3 regions of the Streptomyces odontotermitis genome follow, and region 3 is predicted to be linked to each of the others. Evidence: riboswitches for the same ligand, from Rfam matches in the RefSeq annotation. Region 3 holds a riboswitch; each other region holds the start of a gene.
The links. A riboswitch is a leader RNA that binds a small molecule or an ion and turns the genes downstream of it on or off. The one in region 3 is predicted to bind cobalamin.
Positions count from the first base shown of each region.

Region 1: another riboswitch for cobalamin. It lies ahead of ACQB60_RS41710 (ribonucleoside-diphosphate reductase subunit alpha); the one in region 3 lies ahead of metE (5-methyltetrahydropteroyltriglutamate--homocysteine S-methyltransferase).
Region 2: another riboswitch for cobalamin. It lies ahead of ACQB60_RS27495 (CbtB domain-containing protein); the one in region 3 lies ahead of metE (5-methyltetrahydropteroyltriglutamate--homocysteine S-methyltransferase).

Region 1 is NZ_JBNJLS010000028.1:6,744-11,454, reverse strand. Features, by position in the region: gene mctP (monocarboxylate uptake permease MctP) at 1-191, shown strand, start outside; gene ACQB60_RS41720 (GNAT family N-acetyltransferase) at 266-895, shown strand; gene ACQB60_RS41715 (hypothetical protein) at 892-1,656, opposite strand; adenosylcobalamin-variant (AdoCbl-variant) riboswitch at 1,768-1,866, shown strand; gene ACQB60_RS41710 (ribonucleoside-diphosphate reductase subunit alpha) at 2,009-4,408, shown strand; gene ACQB60_RS41705 (ribonucleotide-diphosphate reductase subunit beta) at 4,399-4,711, shown strand, end outside.
Region 2 is NZ_JBNJLS010000011.1:40,697-45,407, forward strand. Features, by position in the region: gene glxA (radical copper oxidase GlxA) at 1-919, shown strand, start outside; gene ACQB60_RS27485 (glycoside hydrolase family 6 protein) at 1,012-2,049, opposite strand; gene ACQB60_RS27490 (ANTAR domain-containing protein) at 2,224-2,994, shown strand; cobalamin riboswitch at 3,353-3,480, shown strand; gene ACQB60_RS27495 (CbtB domain-containing protein) at 3,515-3,733, shown strand; gene ACQB60_RS27500 (CbtA family protein) at 3,755-4,555, shown strand; gene cpt (chloramphenicol phosphotransferase CPT) at 4,605-4,711, opposite strand, start outside.
Region 3 is NZ_JBNJLS010000008.1:187,767-192,477, reverse strand. Features, by position in the region: gene metE (5-methyltetrahydropteroyltriglutamate--homocysteine S-methyltransferase) at 1-1,483, opposite strand, end outside; cobalamin riboswitch at 1,649-1,866, opposite strand; gene ACQB60_RS23935 (DNA-binding protein) at 1,869-2,408, opposite strand; gene ACQB60_RS23930 (inorganic diphosphatase) at 2,449-2,958, opposite strand; gene ACQB60_RS23925 (molybdopterin-dependent oxidoreductase) at 2,991-3,473, opposite strand; gene ACQB60_RS23920 (PucR family transcriptional regulator) at 3,830-4,711, shown strand, end outside.

The DNA of each region.
Region 1 (4,711 bases), on a different contig from region 3:
TCGGCGAGATCGGCTACATCGGTCTCACGGCGTTCGTCCTCAACATCGTGGTCACGGTGGTCCTCACCTTCGTCCTGAAGGCCCTCAAGGCCCCCGAGGGCGTCGACGAGACCTCCCCCGGCGACTACACGGCCGACGCGGGCGACAAGGGCGTCCAGGTCGAGCTCCCCAAGGTGGGCGCGGGCCACTGAGCCTTCCCTGCACGTGGACGGGCCGCCGGGAAATCCGGCGGCCCGTCGTCGTACGCGTGCGGGACACTCCCGGCATGGACCTCACCATCAGGCAGGCGCACACGCAGGAGTACGAGGCACTGGGCGCCGTCGTGGCGCGGGCGTACCGCGCGGACGGGCTCCTCGACTTCGAGGAGAGCGACGGCTACGAGGAGCAGTTGCGGGACGTCGCGGGCCGGGCCGCCGCCGCGCGCATCCTGGTCGCGGTGGACGGCGGCACGGGCGGGAGCGGCGCGGGCGGGGGCGGCACGGACGAGAGCGGCACAGGCGGCCGCGCGGGCGGGGGAGGCACGGACGGCCGCGAGGGCGACGGCGGCCGAGTGCTCGGCGACCGGGTGCTCGGCGGCGTCACCTTCGTGGAGTCCGGCGGCCCCATGGCGGAACTGGCGCGGGCCGGCGAGGCCGAGATCCGCATGCTGGCGGTCGCCCCCGACGCGCGCGGCCGGGGTGCGGGCGAGGCACTGGTGCGGGCCTGTGTGGAGCGGGCCCGAGCGGTCGAGGGCTGCGTCCGCGTGATCCTGTCGACCCAGCCCACGATGCACGCGGCCCACCGCCTCTACGAGCGCCTCGGCTTCGTACGGGTACCGGAGCGGGACTGGCTTCCGGTGCCCGATGTGCGGCTGCTGGCCTACGAGTTGGAGCTCAGGCCCGGGAGCCTGCCCTAGGCCGTGCCCGCACTCACCGTGACCAGCACTCCGCCGACGCGGACCTCGGCGGTGTGCGTGGGCGTGCCGTCGTGCTCGTCGCCGCCCAGGACGCGGCTGGTCTCCAGGGTCGCCTCGTCGCCGATGCGGGGCAGCTGTCCGACCGAGTGGTGCCGGGTGATCGGGGCGGCCTCGGTGTCCTCCGTCACATCGGGGCACAAGTACCGCGGCTTGCTCTGGAGTTGGAGGTAGCGGCCGGCGTCAGCGGGACTCAGCGAGACGAGGCGCCGGCTCACGGGCGGCCGGGACGCCGCCGCCTGCTCGGACGCCGAACCCAACTCGCCCGCCCCGCCGCCTGCTTCATCCGCCCCGCCGCCCGTCTCGTCCGCCCCTCCGTCGGCCTCGTCCGCCCCGGCACCGCCCTCGCCCGCCCCGCCGTCGAAGACCAGCACCTGCTGCGCGCTCGCACCCCGCATGTCGTACAGCTCGCCGTTCGCGTCCTTGCCGCGCGCGCAGGAGCCCCAGTCGCCGCGCCCGAGGCTCTTGCCGAAGAGCCCCACCGCGATGTCCGTCGGCCGCGCGCGCTCGGCGAAGGCGTCGTCCGCGAGCAGCGCCCCCTCCAACTGGCCGTCGCCGAACGTCTGCGCGGCGCCCGCACGCCCGTCGACGCCCTCCGCGCTCGGCGGCCCGTCCGAGAGCCAGCCGCCCGCCCCGCAGCCCGCGAGCGGCGCGATCAGCGCCCCGCAGAGGGCCGCGCAGGCCGCACCCCGCCCCGCCCTCACCGCCCCTCCCGCGCCGCTTGATCCGTCAAGCCGCCACCCTCACCACACCCCAGCCGACACAAGATGTGGTGCTGCCTCCGAAACCCAGCACAAGATGTATGCTCGTCCTCGCTGTCGCCGCAGGGGAATCCGGTGGAAGTCCGGAACTGTCCCGCAACGGTGTATGTGTACGTCTTTGTCGTACCCATGAGTCCGAGAACCTGCTGACAGTGCGCCCGGTGCATCCGCTCCGGGTGCCGAGACGTCCGGGCCTCGTGGAATGGGCCGGTGGACGCGGCGCCCCGCCCTGCGCGGACGCGCCCGCACCGCCGTGCTCCCCTCGGGCCCAGAGCCGAGCGAGGGAGTGCTCCACGTGACCATCGCGCCAGCCGAACCGGCCTCAGCCCAGCAGGCCCGAGCCGCGGAAAAGGCAGCGGACCAGGCGGACAAGGTACAGGACGCGCCGGGCACCGCCCTGCTGCGTACCCTCACCGACCTCTGTGCCGACCTTCCCGACGCCGACCCCGGCCGGGTCGCCGCCGCCGCGCTGCGCGGCCGCTCCGCCAAGGCGGACGAGGCGGAGCTGCGGGACCTGGCCACCGAGGCGGCCGCGGGGCTCATCTCCGAGGACCCGGTGTACTCGAGGCTCGCGGCCCGGCTCCTCACCATCGGCATCCGCGAGGAAGCGGCCTCGCAGGGCGTGACGTCCTTCTCCGGCTCGATCGCGGTCGGCCACCGCGAGGGCCTGATCGCCGACCGCACCCAGGAGTTCGTGGCCGCGCACACGGCCCGCCTGGACGCGCTGATCGACCTCGACGGCGACGACCGCTTCGGCTACTTCGGCCTGCGCACCCTGCACAGCCGCTACCTGCTGCGCCACCCGCTCACCCGCAAGGTCGTGGAGACCCCGCAGCACTTCATGCTCCGCGTGGCCAGCGGTCTCGCGGAGGACGGCAGCGACCGCGCGGTGGACGAAGTCGCCGCGCTGTACCGCCTGATGAGCCGCCTGGACTACCTCCCGTCCTCGCCCACCCTCTTCAACTCCGGCACCCGCCACCCCCAGATGTCCAGCTGCTACCTGCTGGACTCGCCGCTGGACGAGCTCGACTCGATCTACGACCGCTACCACCAGGTGGCCCGGCTCTCGAAGCACGCGGGCGGCATCGGCCTCTCGTACTCCCGCATCCGCAGCCGGGGTTCGCTGATCCGCGGCACCAACGGCCACTCCAACGGCATCGTCCCGTTCCTGAAGACGCTGGACGCCTCGGTGGCGGCCGTGAACCAGGGCGGGCGCCGCAAGGGCGCCGCGGCGGTGTACCTGGAGACCTGGCACTCCGACATCGAGGAGTTCCTGGAGCTGCGCGACAACACCGGTGAGGACGCGCGCCGCACGCACAACCTCAACCTCGCGCACTGGATCCCGGACGAGTTCATGCGCCGGGTCGCCGCCGACCAGGACTGGTCGCTGTTCTCCCCCGCCGACGTGCCCGACCTCGTCGACCTGTGGGGCGACGACTTCGACGCCGCGTACCGGAAGGCCGAGGCCGAGGGGAAGGCCCAGAAGACCATCCCCGCGCGGGACTTGTACGGCCGCATGATGCGCACCCTCGCGCAGACCGGCAACGGCTGGATGACCTTCAAGGACGCCGCCAACCGCACCGCCAACCAGACCGCGGAGCCCGGCCACACCGTCCACTCCTCGAACCTGTGCACCGAGATCCTGGAGGTGACGGACGACGGGGAGACGGCCGTCTGCAACCTCGGCTCGGTGAACCTGGGCGCCTTCGTGGACCGTTCGATCGACGGTGGCATCGACTGGGAGCGGCTCGACGCCACCGTGCGCACCGCCGTGACCTTCCTCGACCGCGTCGTCGACATCAACTTCTACCCGACCGAGCAGGCGGGCCGCTCGAACGCCAAGTGGCGTCCCGTGGGCCTCGGCGCCATGGGTCTGCAGGACGTCTTCTTCCAGCTGAAGCTGCCCTTCGACTCGCCCGAGGCGCGCGCCCTGTCTACCCGTATCGCGGAGCGGATCATGCTCGCCGCGTACGAGGCGTCCGCCGAACTCGCCGAGCGCAACGGCCCGTTGCCCGCCTGGGAGAAGACCCGCACCGCGCGCGGTGTGCTGCACCCCGACCACTACGGCGTGGAGCTCACCTGGCCCGAGCGGTGGGCGGCGCTGCGGGAGCGGATCGCCGCGACCGGCATGCGCAACTCGCTGCTGCTCGCCATCGCGCCGACCGCCACCATCGCGTCCATCGCGGGCGTCTACGAGTGCATCGAGCCGCAGGTCTCCAACCTCTTCAAGCGCGAGACGCTCAGCGGCGAGTTCCTCCAGGTCAACTCCTACCTGGTGGACGAGCTGAAGCGGCTCGGCGTCTGGGACGCACAGACCCGGGAGGCGCTGCGCGAGGCCAACGGCTCGGTGCAGGGCTTCAGTTGGGTCCCGGCCGAGGTGCGCGAGCTGTACCGCACGGCGTGGGAGCTCCCGCAGCGCGGCCTGATCGACATGGCGGCGGCCCGCACCCCGTTCCTCGACCAGGCGCAGTCGCTCAACCTGTTCCTGGAGACGCCGACCATCGGCAAGCTCTCCTCGATGTACGCGTACGCCTGGAAGCAGGGCCTGAAGACGACGTACTACCTGCGCTCGCGCCCGGCCACGAAGATCGCCCGCGCCGCCCGCGCCACCGCCCCCGTACCCCAGCAGGTCGCCGACCCCGAGGCCGTCGCCTGCTCCCTGGAAAACCCCGAGTCCTGCGAGGCATGCCAGTAATGACGACCGAAGCCACTCAGACGGAGACGTCCAAGAACCTGCTCGACCCCGGCTTCGAGCTCACCCTCCGCCCCATGCGCTACCCCGACTTCTACGAGCGCTACCGGGACGCGATCAAGAACACCTGGACCGTCGAGGAGGTCGACCTCCACTCGGACGTCGCCGACCTGGCGAAGCTCTCGCCGGAGGAGCAGCACCTCATCGGCCGCCTGGTCGCGTTCTTCGCGACGGGTGACTCGATCGTCGCCAACAACCTGGTGCTCACCCTCTACAAGCACATCAACTCCCCCGAGGCACGGCTGT
Region 2 (4,711 bases), on a different contig from region 3:
GGCGATCTTCCAGATGGCCAGCGGGAAGCTCTTCTACTCGGGCTCGAACGCGGGCTACGGCCCGGACAACGTGGGCCGCAAGCCCGGCATCTGGGACCTGAAGACCAATAAGTTCCAGAAGATCCCCGGCATGAGCGACCCGGACCTCCTGGAGACCTCCGGCACCGTCGAACTGCCGCCCGCGCAGGACCAGAAGTACATGGTGGTCGGCGGCGGCGGCGTCGGCGAGTCCAAGGAGTCCAGCAAGAAGAACCGGATCGTGGACCTGAAGGACCCCAACCCGAAGTTCACGGACGGGCCCGAGCTGGAGAAGGGCACGCGCTACCCGCAGATCTCCACGCTGCCCGACGACACGGTCCTGATCTCCGGTGGCTCCGAGGACTACCGCGGCCGCAGCGACTCCAACATCCACCAGGCGCGCATCTACAACCCGAGGACCAACGAGCTGAACCGGGTCGCCGACCCGGAGGTGGGCCGCAACTACCACTCGGGCTCGATCCTGCTGCCCGACGGCCGCGTGATGTTCTTCGGCTCGGACTCGCTCTACGCCGACAAGGCCAACACCAAGCCGGGCGAGTTCGAGCAGCGCATCGAGATCTACACGCCGCCGTACCTGTACCACGGCGCGCGGCCCTCGCTCGGCGGCGGCCCGAAGACGATCGAGCGCGGCGGTTCCGGGACGTTCACCTCGAAGCACGCCACGTCCCTCAAGACGGCCCGGCTGATCCGGCCCAGCGCCTCGACGCACGTCACGGACATCGACCAGACGTCGATCGCCCTGGACATGAAGAAGTCGGGCGACAAGGTCACGGTGACGGTCCCGAAGAACCGCAGCCTGGTCGAGTCGGGCTGGTACATGCTGTTCGTGACGGACGACCAGGGCACACCGAGCAAGGCCCAGTGGGTCAAGGTCCCCTGATTCCACGGGAGTTCACCCGCATACGCCGATGGGGCGCCCTCCACTCAGGAGGGCGCCCCATCGGCGTACGGAAGGAAGCTACTTCAAGGAAGCTACTTCGCGGACTTGGCGAGCCCGAGCGCGTACTCCGGCCACCACTCCCCCGCCTTCGGGCCGCCCTTGCACGTCCCGTCCGACTCACCGGGCCGCTTGACCCAGAGGTAGGCGTCGACGAGCGGGTCGGCCGTCTTGGTCGTGGGCGCCTCACCGAGCGCACGGCCCGGCGGGTTGCACCAGGGGTCCTTGGCCTTGGCGTCGTACGGGCCGTTGCCGTTGCGGCTGGTGTCGATGACGAAGTGCTTGCCGCCGACCTTGCCGGACAGCTGCTTGCCGAAGGCGATGCTGGCCTGCGTGGTCTGGAAGTTGGAGACGTTCACCGAGAAGCCGTCTGCCTGCTCGACGCCCGACCACTTCAGGGGCTCCCAGATCGAGTCGGGCCCCTTGCCCCAGCCCGCGTTGCCCGCGTCCAGGTACACCTTCGTGTTCTTCAGGGACTTGAGCTTGCCGATGGCGCCCTTGAGGAGGTCGTAGCGCTCCTCGTGGAGGTTGTCCGGGGTGCACTTGTCGACCATGTGCAGGACCGCGTCCGGCTCCAGGATGACCGTGGCGGGCCGGTCGCCGATGCCCTTGGCGACGCCGTCGATCCACGCCCGGTACGCATTGCCGTCCGCCGCGCCGCCCTTGGAGAACTGGCCGCAGTCGCGGTGCGGGATGTTGTAGAGAACCAGGAGCGCGTCCCGGTCTGCCTTCTCGGCGGCCTCGGTGTAGCCGCGCGCCTCCTGCTCCGGGTTCTCCGGGCCGATCCACTCGCCGACCGGCTGCTCGGCGATCTTCCGGATCAGCTCGGCGTCGTCGCCCTTGCCGTCCTTTTCGTACGCGGTGACCTGCTTCGCCGCGTTCCCGTCGGGATTGACCCAGTACGGGTCGCTGCCCTTCGGCTGCTGTTTCACGGGGCCGCTGGACGAGTCGTTGTCCTTGCCGTCGTCCGAGGAACACCCGGACAGCAGCAGCGCCGCGGCTCCCACGAGCGCCACCCCCGCCTTCACCCCCCTCGTGTGTCCACTCCCGCGACCTGTGCCTTTGCGGTACATCCACTCCCCCTTGGGTGCACTGTCCGTTTCCCAATCCTGACATACGGCTTCCCCCCTCACGAGGGCCCACCTGCCCCGGGCGGAGAGCTGTGGGCGAGCTGTTACAGCGGCCGTTAACGCGCGCCCCCGCGGGGTAGGCGAAGGCAGCGGGGCAGCCAGGGAGGGGAGGCTGATGTGGACCGCAGCACGGAACTCCGGCTGGCGGAAGTCGTGGTGGAGAGCGCGGACACACTGCGGGACGACTTCCGGGCCGAGCACTATCTGCGGGGCATGGCCGACCACTGTGTGGAGCTGTTCGGCGCGCACACCGCCGGAGTGATGTTCACCCACCGCACGGGCGAGAGCCGCACCATCGCGCTCGCCCCCAGCAGCCACCAACAAGAGGTCGCGATAGCCCTGTTGAGGTCCCAGAGGAGCGACGGGCCGTGCGTGGAGAGCTACAGCACCGGCACGACGGTGGCGCCCGTGCGGCTCACCGAGAGGGTGACGGCGATCCGCTGGCCCGAGTTCACCGCACAGGCCCTGGAGCACGGCGTCACGATGACGTACGCGGTGCCGATGCGCCGCGGCGAGTCCGTGTTCGGCGTGCTCAATGTCTTCCTCGCCAGGCAGGCCACTCCCAACGGTGAGGTGCGGTGCGCCGAGATCCTGGCGAGCGCGGCCGCCCTCGGGCTGCACAACCACGAGGCGTACGCCGGCTACCGCACGCTCAGCAGGCAGTTGGAGACGGCGCTGACCAGTCGCATTCGCGTCGAACAGGCCAAAGGCATACTCGCCGAGCGCTGGCGCACCGGAATGGAGCCCGCCTTCGCGGCCCTGCGCGGCTACGCACGCAGGGAACGCCTGGCCATCGACCGCGTCGCGGGCGAGCTGATCGAGGGAAAGCTCAACGACGCGGCGCTGCGCCCCGGCAGGTCCGGACCTGATGAAACCGAACCCCTCTGAACTGTGGCGATCACGCAGGGCGATCCGGCCACGACTTGGCGTCAAACGCCCCCTAGGCCGGGAGGCATATTCGCTCTAGAGTCGGTTCTGACGGCCCAAGCCCCCGGCCGGATCAGGCTGAACCTGCCCACCCCGCAAGCGGGTCGGCACCACAGCTCCCGCGCCGGCGCCGGGTTACTCCCGCGACTCGTGCGCGCGCGGTGGAGGACCAGCCCGGTCGACGGTTCCGGGGGGAGCGGTCCGTCGACCGGGCGACGGTCCACCGTCGCAAGCGGGCTTGCGCAGGTCGCAGGGGGCGCAGAGGCGCGGACGTGGTTGACAGTGTCCATGCCGGACTGGGACTCTCCGGGACGACAAGTCCATACATCGAGGCGACGGTTGACAGGAACCCGGTGCGATTCCGGGGCGGTCCCGCCACTGTGACCCCGTGCGTGCTCCCCAGACGTGCGCGGAAGTCAGGAACTGAGCCGTCGTCCTCCTGCCATGGGGCGTGGAAACCCCAGAAGGAGGCCCACCCGGTATGTCTCTGCACACTGCACCGACCACCGACACCACGGCGGCCCAGGCCGCCGCGACCCAGACGCGCGACTGGCTCATCGCCTCCGGCGCGGCGATCCTCGCGCTGATCGCGCTGTACGCGGTGTTCATCGACAACGGCTCGCTGATCTCGGCGACCGGCAGCTACCTGCACGAGTTCGCGCACGACGGCAGGCACCTCTTCGGTGCCCCCTGCCACTGACGGGCGGGCGATCTCAGCACCATGTCCTCCCCGACACCTGTACTCCCCCTGCTCGGGCGCGGGTTGGCGGCGGGAGGGGCGGCGGGCCTCGCGGCCGGTCTCTTCTCCCTCCTCCTCGCCGAGCCCCTGATGGACCGCGCGATCCGCGCCGAGGAGAAGCGCACGGCCGCCGAGGAGCACGCGCACGGCGCCGGCCAGTCCATGCAGCACCACGAGGAGCTCTTCACCCGCTCGACCCAGCACCTCGGCCTGGTCGTCGCCGCTGTCGTCGCCGGTCTCGCGATCGGCGTGCTGTTCGCGGTGGCGTACGCCCTGGTGCACCGGCGCGCTCCGCAGACGTCCCCCTGGCCGCGCGCCCTGACCTTCGCGACGGCCGCGTTCGTCGCGGTCTCGCTCCTGCCGGGCCTGCGCTACCCGGCTAACCCGCCGGGCGTCGGCGACTCCGGCACGGTCGGCGACCGGCAGGCGATGTGGCTGGCATCGGTCGCGATCGGCGTGCTCGGCATGTTCCTGGCCTGGCAGGTGTACGTGCGCCTGGCCGCCAAGTCCCTTCCGGTGCGCCAGATCGCCGTGGCCCTCACGACGGTCGCCGTGCTCGCGCTGCTCTTCGCGCTGCCCGACAACCCGGACCCCGTTCCGGTGGACGCGACGCTGCTGTGGGACTTCCGGATGCTGTCGCTCGCCTCGCACGTGCTGCTGTGGGCGGTGTTCGCGGCGGTCTTCGGCGGACTCGGCCTGCGCGCGGCCGCCAAGTCGGCCTCGGCGGAGGGCGGTTACGCCCGCACGTCCCCGAACACGGTCTCCGTGGAGCCCACGGCCTGACGTCCCGGTCGAGGGCGGCCCCGCGGCGGGACCGGGGCCGCCGTCACCGTCACCCACGCTCCGTGAGGCGCCCCGCGAGACGCTCCGCGATGGCCTGCGCGCACTCCAGCGACTCCCGGCCCGCGGTGTCGACCTCCATGTCGTAGCGCACGCCCT
Region 3 (4,711 bases):
GGACGTCGATGCCCGCCTTCTCCTGGAAGGCGAGGACGTCGCGGATCTCGGCCTCGATGCGCTCCTCGTACGCGGCCGTGTCGATCCGTCCGGCGCGCAGGTCGGCGCGGGCGGTGCGCAACGCGCCGGTCTGCGGGAACGAGCCGATCGTGGTGGTCGGAAGGAGTGGCAGGCCGAGCTGGGCGCGCTGGGCCTCGGCCCGCCGCTCGTACGGCGCCGAGCGGCGGCCGTCCGCGTCCGTGACGGCGGCGGCGCGGGCGCGCACCGCCGGGTCGTGGGTGATCGCCGAGCCTGCGCGCGAGGCCAGGTCGGCGCGGTTCGCGGCGAGTTCGGCGGCGATGGTGTGGATGCCGCGGGCCAGGCCGCGGGCGAGCGTGACGACCTCCGCCGACTTCTGCTTCGCGAAGGCCAGCCAGCGCAGGATCTGCGGTTCGATGTCCCGCTCGGCGGCCGCGTCGAGCGGCACGTGCAGCAGTGAGCAGGAAGCCGCCACGTCGACCCGGCCGGCCAGACCCAGCAGGGTGCCGAGCGTCGCGAGGGACTTCTCGAAGTCGTTGATCCAGATGTTGCGGCCGTCGACGACGCCCGCGACGAGCCGCTTGCCAGGAAGACCGCCGACGGCCGCGAGGTCGTCGAGGTTGGCGGCGGCGGCCCCGGTGAAGTCCAGGGCAAGGCCGTCCACCGGCGCCTTGGCCAGGACGGGCAGCGCGTCGCCGAGCCGGTCGAAGTACGAGGCGACCAGGAGCTTCGGCCGGTCCGTGAGCGCGCCGAGGTCCCGGTAGGCGCGCTCGGCGGCGCCCAGTTCGGCCGGGGTGCGGTCCTGGACGAGGGCGGGCTCGTCCAGCTGCACCCAGTCGGCACCCGCCGCGCGCAGGTCGGCGAGGACCTCCGCGTACACCGGCAGGAGCCGGTCGAGCAGGGTCAGCGGCACGAAGTCGGCGGCGACGCCCGGCGCGGGCTTGGCGAGCAGCAGGTAGGTGACCGGGCCGACGAGGACCGGCCGCCCGTTGTGGCCGAGTGCCAGGGCCTCCTTGAGCTCGGCGACCTGCTTCGTGGAGTCGGCGGTGAAGACCGTGTCCGGTCCCAACTCCGGGACCAGATAGTGGTAGTTGGTGTCGAACCACTTGGTCATCTCCAGCGGCGCCACGTCCTGGGTGCCGCGCGCCATCGCGAAGTATCCGTCGAGGCTGTCGGCGGCGACGGGCGTGCGGTGGCGGTCGGGGACGGCGCCGACCATGACGCTGGTGTCCAGGACGTGGTCGTAGTACGAGAAGTCGCCGGTCGGCACCTCGTGGAGGCCGGCGTCGGCGAGCTGCCGCCAGGTGGCGCTGCGCAGTTCGGCGGCGGTGGCGCGGAGGGCGTCGGCGTCGACGCGGCCCTTCCAGTAGCCCTCGATCGCCTTCTTCAGTTCCCGGTTCTGGCCCTGGCGGGGGTAGCCGTACACGGTGGCCCGTGCTGCCGCGGCTGCGGGCTTGGTGGTCACGGAGATCTCCTTCGCGAGATGAATCCCTGAGATCCCGGGGACGGGACGAGAGCGCGAAGGGCGACGGACCCGGCGGGGCGAGCGTGCACGGCACGGCACGGTTCGTCCGCCTGGTATGTACGCCGACCCGCCCTCGAGGTCACCGGGATGTCCGTGCACGAGTGGTTCGTGCGCGGGCAGTTGGCAGGTCTTCGGACTCGCGGGCGCGTCCTCACGTGGAGGACATCTACTGGCCGTCGCTTCCCAGCCCCTTCCCGGGGCCAGTGCGTGTGACGGCGGTCGTTCCCGCTCACCGCTGCGGGGCAGTCCCGGATTCCCACCGGGTTCCCTCTTGCGACGCTCCCGCCTGGCGGGCGGGGCGAACCAGCTGCACGGGCCACCCTACCTAACGGTCGCGATCTCCTTCCGCCGCTGCGGGGGAGACGTCCGCCGTCGCAGGAGCGGCGTCCGCTGTCGTACGGGAGACCAGCCGCTCATAGCGCTGCCGGGCGGCCTGCGGGGTGCCGAGACCGAGGCCGAAGGCGATCTCCGGCCAGGTCATGCCGCGGCCGCGCGCCATCTGCAGGAGCCCGGCCTCCAGTTCGTCCATCTCGCCGCGCGCCAGCGGTATCAGGGTCAGCGCGGCGGTGAGGTCCGCGCGGTCCACCTCGGCCTCCCCGTCGGTGAGTTGGGCCGCGCCGCTGAGCAGGAACGACACCAGCCTGATCGCCTCGTGCGGCGCGAGCACCGCGGGGTGGACCTGGCGCCCGCGCTGCGCCGCGTCGGCCGCGTGCCGCTCGGCGATGCGGAAGAGGGCCGCGGGGGCCCGTCGGGCCCGCGCCTGGTCGGGGTCCGGGGGAGTGAACGCGGCGTCGGACGAGGCGAGTTCGGTGGATCCAACTGATGCGGCGGATTCGGCGGGTTCAGGGGCAGAAGTGGGTGCCATGCGTCCAGGGTGGTGGGCCACACAAGAACGCGTCAACGGATTATTGTGAACGGTTTGTTTGCAGGCGGAGGCGGGCCGCCGCGATCTCCGCGTAGGTGTGGTCGCGGTCCTCCCAGTGCGAGCCCTCCACGGACTTGCCGGGCTCCAGGTCCTTGTAGACCTCGAAGAAGTGCGTGATCTCGCGGCGGTCGAACTCGGGGATGTCGCTGATGTCCTGCACGTTCTCGTGCCGGGGGTCGTGCGCGGGCACGCACAGGACCTTCTCGTCGGGCCCCTTCTCGTCGCTCATCACGAACATCCCGATGGCCCGGCAGCGGATGGTGCAGCCGGGGAACGTCCGCTCGCCGGCGAGCACGAGGGCGTCCAGCGGGTCCTCGTCCCGGCCGAGGGTGCCGTCGATGTAGCCGTAGTCGGCGGGGTAGCGGGTGGCGGTGAACAGCATCCGGTCCAGGCGGATGCGCCCGGAGGCGTGGTCCATCTCGTACTTGTTCCTGGACCCTTGGGGAATCTCGATGGTCACGTCGAACTCGGGTCGGTCGGCTCTCTCCATGACGCGACCATCCACCAGCCGGGCGCCCCCGTCTACCCGGCTGCGGGCAGGACCTCGCCGGGCACGGCGCAGGCCCCGACCCACACCTGGGTGATGGCGCTGATGTAGCGCGCCCCGCAGCGGTCGGACGGCACCACGAGCTGGCTGCCCGCCCGGTCCAGGTCCGCGCCGTCCAGCGAGGTGGCGAGCAGGACCGGCACGTCGCCGAAGTCGGCGTCGAGCTCCGCCCAGGACAGCACCGTGTGGTGCCCGTCGCCGCCCCGGACCGCCAGGAGGAAGCGCGAGCGGTCCTTGCGGCGACGGGCGTCGAAGGCGGGACGCGCGTCGGCGACCACGTCCCGCAGCAACGGCCCCTCGAAGACGTGGTGCTGGGGGCCGTTCGTCGCACAGTCGAAGGTGACCTCGGCGCGGTGCGGGGGCCAGCCCCGGCGCAGGTCGGCGACGGACAGCGTCGCGGGGCGCAGCAGCTCGCCCCGGAGCGCGAACGTCCCTGTGCGCGTGCCGAGTTGGTCCATGTGCCCGCCCCCTGCCGCCGATCCGCCGGTCCATCAAGAAGAGGAGGATCTCAGAATCGAGCCGAATCCGATAGATTCCTCGCATACATGAAGTGATGATGAGAGCGCCCCTGGCAGATGCGCACTTCTCTCTACGGATATCCGGCTGCCCCGTGGCAGGGCAACTGGCGGATCGACCGAAGGGCGCGGAGCGGCTTCGAGGCATCGTCCGAGACGCCGACCGAGGGGCGCTGCAAGGGGTTTCGCCGACTGTTGATCTTGCATCTACGATGCATGCACTCGTGCTCGCCCGGCGAATGCGAGGTGCCGGGGCCGCTGCCCGTCCCCTCCCCGGCAGTCACACAAGGAGCCACCGCATGCACGTCGACCACCTCCTCCAGCTCGAAGAGCTCGGCCTGCGACTCCTGTGGGGCGAGCCGCCGCTGCTCGCCCGGGAGATCGGCGGAGTGACGACGACCGACCTGGAGGACCCGGTCCGCTTCCTGCAGTCCGGGGAGATCGTGCTGAGCGCCCTGGTGTGGTGGAACCGTGAGGAGGGCGCGGCGAGGACCGAGCGCTTCGTCTCGGCCCTGCGCACGGCCGGGGCCGTCGCGCTCCTGGCGGGCGAGGAGCACCACGGCACCGTCCCCGAGGACGTCGTGAAGGCGTGCCGCAAGCACGGCATTCCACTCCTCGCCGTGCCCGCGCACACCACCTTCCGGGCCATCACGGAGACCGTCTACCTGCGCCAGTGGGGCGACTTGAGCCGCCGCTCCACCGACCACTACGCCCTCCCCGAGAACGTCCGCACCGAACTGGGCCGCCTCCTCGACCGCGACGCCCCCACCGCCGAACTCCTCGACCGGGCCTTCGCCCCGCTCGGCCCGCTGCCCTGCTACCTCTTCACCGCGACCGGCCGCACCCTGGCCCGCACCCGGGCGGCGCCCCCGCTGTCCGCCCGCAAGGCCGCGGCACGCCTCGCGGGCGGCGACGGCTTCACGCTGCGCGTCGACAGCGACGCCACCCCGTACGACAGCTGGCACCTCCACCTGCCGGGCACGACCGAGGCCCCGCCGCGCGTCCTGCACGACATAGCCGAGGTCATCGCGCAGCACCGGGCCCAACGGGAACGCCACCGCACGGCCCGTCGCCGGGCGGCCGACCACCTCGCCGCCCTGGTCGACTCCCCGGCCGCCGACGCCATGGCCCTCGACTCCGCCCTGACGGCCTGCGCCCTCCCGCGCGCGCAGGGCCCCTAC